2 regions of the Micromonospora sp. NPDC002389 genome follow, and region 1 is predicted to be linked to the other one. Evidence: predicted binding sites of a transcription regulator. Region 1 holds the regulator's gene; the other holds the start of a gene.

Evidence for each region. The regulator HrcA, encoded in region 1, represses chaperone genes, less so after heat shock. The targets are predictions, from matches to a motif close to GGTTNGCACNCTCNNNNNGAGNGTGCNAACC.
Region 2: the regulator HrcA is predicted to act here: its motif matches at 1,479-1,509, upstream of groES (co-chaperone GroES).

What each region holds. Positions count from the first base shown of each region.
Region 1 is NZ_JBEOWP010000020.1:52,388-54,856, reverse strand. It holds gene dnaJ (molecular chaperone DnaJ) at 1-522, opposite strand, end outside; gene hrcA (heat-inducible transcriptional repressor HrcA) at 596-1,618, opposite strand; gene ABT008_RS27490 (DUF4870 domain-containing protein) at 1,830-2,469, shown strand, end outside.
Region 2 is NZ_JBEOWP010000001.1:399,766-402,234, forward strand. It holds gene groL (chaperonin GroEL) at 1-960, opposite strand, end outside; gene groES (co-chaperone GroES) at 1,031-1,339, opposite strand; gene ABT008_RS01805 (helix-turn-helix domain-containing protein) at 1,726-2,469, shown strand, end outside.

The DNA of each region.
Region 1 (2,469 bases):
CACCTCACCCCGGCCACCGCACGCCTCGCAGGTGGCCAGGTGGGTGCCGGCGGACGTGCCGGCCCCGGTGCAGGTGGTGCAGAGCACTGCGGTGTCGACCGTGATCGGGGCCTCGACCCCGAAGGCCGTCTCCTGCAGGTCCAGTTCCAGCCGCAGGATCGCGTCGGCCCCGGGCCGGGTACGCGGTCGCGGGCCACGCCCGGCGCCGGTGGCCCCGCCGAAGAAGGCGTCCATGATGTCCTGGAAGCCGACGAAGGGTCCGGCGCCACCGGGGCCGCCCGGCCCACCGGCACCGCCGCCGCCCGGTGCGAGCGGATCGCCACCGAGGTCGACGATCTGCCGTTTCCGGTCGTCGGACAACACCTCGTACGCGGCGTTGATGTCCTTGAACTTCTCCTGGGCCTCCGGGTCCGGATTCACGTCCGGGTGGAACTGGCGCGCCAGCTTGCGGTAGGCGCGCTTGATCTCGTCGTCGGAGGCCCCTCGGCTGACGCCGAGAATGCCGTAGTAGTCCCTGGCCACTGGGTTCCGTGTCCTCGTGTTCGTCTCGCGTTACGCCGGTCGGTGGCGGCAGCCTGCCGTCGGCCCTGACTGGTCAGTTCTGGGCCAGCAGCTCGCCCACGTAGCGTGCCACGGCCCTCACCGTGGCGATTGTTCCGGGGTAGTCCATCCGGGTCGGTCCCAGCACGCCCATCCCCCCGACGATGGTCGCGCCCGGGCCGTATCCGGTGCTGACCACGGACGCCGCCCGCAGGTTGTCGATCTGGTTCTCGTCGCCGATGCGGACCCGCAGCGTGCTCGGCTCGACCTCGCCGATGAGCTTGAGCAGCACCACCTCCTCCTCGAGCGCTTCGAGGATGGGGCGCAGCGACCCCTGGAAGTCGAGCAGGCCGCCCCGGGCCAGGTTGGCGGTGCCGGCCAGAGCGAGCCGCTCCTCGTGCCGTTCGACGAGGGTCTCCAGCAGGACGGTGGAGAGCGTGGTCATGGCCGCGCGCAGGTGCGGCGCACACTCGTCGATGAGCGTCTGCACCAGCGGTGGCGTGTCGGACAGGCGGGTGCCGACCAGCTTCTCGTTGACCAGTCGGCGCAGGTCCAGGACGTCGTCGGCGGGGACCGGCGCGGGCAGTTCGACAAGCCGCTGCTCGACCCGGCCGGTGTCGGCGATCATCACCAGCGTCAGTCGGGTGGTCGAGATCGGCACGAGTTCCAGGTGCCGGACGGTGGAGCGGGCCAGGCTCGGGTACTGCACCACGGCGACCTGGCGGGTGAGTTGCGCGAGCAGACGTACGGTGCGGTGCACCACGTCGTCGAGGTCCACCGCACCGACCAGGAACCGTTCGATCGCCCGGCGTTCGGCCGGGCTGAGCGGCTTGACCCGACTGAGCCGGTCGACGAAGAGGCGGTAGCCGCGATCGGTGGGCACCCGTCCGGCACTGGTGTGCGGCTGGCGGATGTAGCCCTCCTCCTCCAGCACGGCCATGTCGTTGCGTACGGTGGCCGGGGACACACCGAGTTGGTGCCGTTCGACGAGCGCCTTGCTGCCGACCGGCTCCTGGGTGGCGACGTAGTCCTCGACGATCGCCCGGAGCACGGCGAGTTTCCGGTCGTCGAGACCCATCCTCCCCACCTCCTGTCGCAGGTCAGCCCGGAGCGCTCAGAGTGCCAGAGGAACACTCTGGCACTCGACTGTAGCGAGTGCCAGTCTACGTCGGGGTTCCCGTGCCCGCGATGATCAAGTCGTCCCGGTCGTGGCGGAAACCGGCCGACGGGTTGACACGCCCCGGTGTCGCTATGGTGCGTCCGTTGCCGCTGGCACCTACCGTGACCACATGACTGAACCACCTCGTCCTCCAGGTTCCGGCGACGACCCCACGTCTCCACTGTCGGGCTCGTCCGGCCAGCCCGGCTATCCCCCGCCCGGCGACTATCCGCCGCCCACCGGCGACCAGCCCCCGCCGCCCGGTGGTTACGGCCCACCCGGTGACTATCCGCCGCCCGGCGGCTACCCGCCGCCCGGCGGCTATCCCCCACCGGGCGGCTATCCCCCGCCGGGCGAGTACCCGCCGGGTGGCGCACCCGGTGTCGGGTACCCGACGGGTGGTTACGGTCCCCCCGGCGGCGGCTACGCCAACAACGAGGACAAGACCTGGACGCTGATCGCCCACTTCGGTGGCCCGCTCGGGGTGATCGTGGGTGGGGGTCTGCTGGGCTGGGTCGCGCCGCTGATCGCGATGATGACCCGAGGCCAGCAGAGCCCGGTGGTCCGGGCGCACTCGGTGGCCGCGGTGAACTTCCAGATCACCTGGGCGATCGCCGGGTTGCTCAGTTGGGTGCTCACCGCGATCACCTGCGGACTGCTGTTCTTCGTGCCGTTCCTGGTCTGGATCGTGCCGGTGATCTTCGGCATCATCGCCGGGGTCAAGGCCAACGAGGGCGCCCTCTACCGCTACCCGATGACCTACGCCTTCG
Region 2 (2,469 bases), on a different contig from region 1:
GCGCCGGGCGGTGCCCAGCACCTCCAGGCCGACCTGGTCGAGCTTGTAGCCCAGCTCCGGCGCGACCAGCTCGGCGCCGGTCAGGATCGCCATGTCCTGGAGCATCGCCTTGCGGCGGTCACCGAAGCCGGGGGCCTTGACCGCGCAGACCTTGAGGGTCTTGCGGATCGCGTTCACCACCAGGGTGGACAGGGCCTGACCCTCGACGTCCTCGGCGACGATCAGCAGCGGCTTGTTGTTCTGGAGAACCTTCTCCAGCAGCGGCAGCAGCTCCTCGATCGCCGAGATCTTCTGCGTGGTGATCAGGATGTACGCGTCCTCCAGGACGGACTCCTGCGACTCCGCGTCGGTGACGAAGTTCGGCGAGATGAAGCCCTTGTCGAACTGGAGACCCTCGGTCACGTCCAGCTCGGTGTGCAGGGCGGAGCCCTCCTCGACGGTGATCACGCCGTCGCGGCCGACCCGCTCCATCGCCTCGGCGATCAGCTCACCGATGGTGGAGTCCTGCGCGGAGACCGTCGCGACGTGCGCCACGGCCTTCTTGTCGGCGACCTCGACGGCCTTGCCGAGCAGCGCCTCGGAGACCTTCGCGGAGGCCGCGTCGATGCCCCGCTTGAGGCCGGCCGGGTTGGCACCCGCGGTGACGTTGCGCAGACCCTCGCGGACCATGGCCTGGGCCAGCACGGTCGCGGTGGTGGTCCCGTCGCCGGCGACGTCGTTGGTCTTGGTCGCCACCTCCTTGACCAGCTGCGCGCCGAGGTTCTCGTACGGGTTGGTGAGCTCGATCTCCTTGGCGATGGTCACACCATCGTTGGTGATCGTCGGCGCACCGAATTTCTTGTCCAGGACGACGTTGCGCCCGCGCGGCCCGAGGGTGACCTTGACCGCGTCCGCGAGCGCGTTGACACCGTGCTCCAGCAGGTGCCGGGCGTCGTCCGAGAAGCTCAGGATCTTCGCCATGAATGTCCCTTCGACGCGAGGTTGCCCCGGCCCGGCGAGCCGGACCGGGGCAACGTCACTGATCGGTTGGTTACTTCTCGATGACCGCGAGGACGTCGCGGGCGGAGAGCACCAGGTACTCCTCGCCGGCGTACTTGACCTCGGTGCCGCCGTACTTCGAGTAGAGAACGGTGTCGCCGACGGAGACGTCGATCGGCACGCGGTTGCCCTTGTCGTCGATCCGGCCCGGGCCGACAGCGAGGACGGTGCCCTCCTGCGGCTTCTCCTTGGCGGTGTCGGGGATCACGATGCCCGAGGCGGTGGTGGTCTCGGCCTCGTTCGCCTGGACCACGATGCGGTCCTCGAGCGGCTTGATCGCAACCTTGGTCGCGGTAGTCACGGGCATACCCTCCTGGGGTACTTGGTTTCGTTACCGGTCGGCATGCCGACCGGCGTCAATTGCCACATGCCACCGGGCGGGGCCGTCGTCGCGGGTGCCGGTCCGCCTGGCGTTCAACCCCCGGACACCAGGGCCCGGACGTTGGCACCCTCAGGGTGAGAGTGCTAATCGCAGGTTATTCCTCGGCTAGCACTCCGTCAAGGAGAGTGCCAACCCACCACCTCGTGTCGCCACTCTTTCCCCACTCTTGCGCCACTATCTCGCCACTCTCCTGCCGCTCTTGCGCCAGCGTTCGCCACGGTCGACCGCAACACGCCGACACTCGCTTCCCCACCGAACGACCGACCCTTACTCTCCGGCGCGACTACGTGACGGAGGGCAGACAGATGGCGGATGTGCCAACCCTGGGTTTCCTGCGCGACCAACTGCGCCGGGCCCGCAAGCTGCGCGGGCTCAGCCAGGAGGAACTGGGCAAGATGGTCAACTACGCTCCGTCGTCGATCAGCGCGATGGAGACCGGGCAAAACCAGCTCAGCGCCGACTACCTGGCCCGGTTCGACAAGGTGCTGGAAACCGGCGGCCTCTTTGTCGGGATGCTGGAGTTGATCCGGTTGCACGCCGAGCCGGACTGGTTCCGACCGTGGGGCGAGATCGAGCGGGAGGCCGTCGCGCTGCGCTGGTACGACCCGGCGGTGGTGCCGGGCCTGCTCCAGACCGAGGCGTACGCACGGGCGATGCTCCGGGCCGAACCGCCGCTGACCGACGAGCAGATCGAGAAGCGGGTGCTGGCCCGGATGGCGCGGCAGGAGGTACTCGCCCGCGAGGAGCCGCCGCACCTCGTCGCGGTGCTCGACGAGCAGGTGCTGCGCCGACAGGTCGGCGAGCCCGCGACCATGCGCGAGCAGTTGGCGCACCTGTGTGGCCTCGCCGACCGCCCGCACGTCCAGGTGCGGATCATCCCGGCCGCGACGCCGTGGTACGGCGGACTTGCCGGGCCGTTCGTGCTGGCCCGGCTCGCCGACGGCACCGAGGTGGCCCACCTGGACAACCAACTCCGGGGGCACACCGTGGACAGCCCTAACGAGCTTGCCAGCCTCGGACGGCGTTGGGAGACTGTGGCCGGTGAGGCG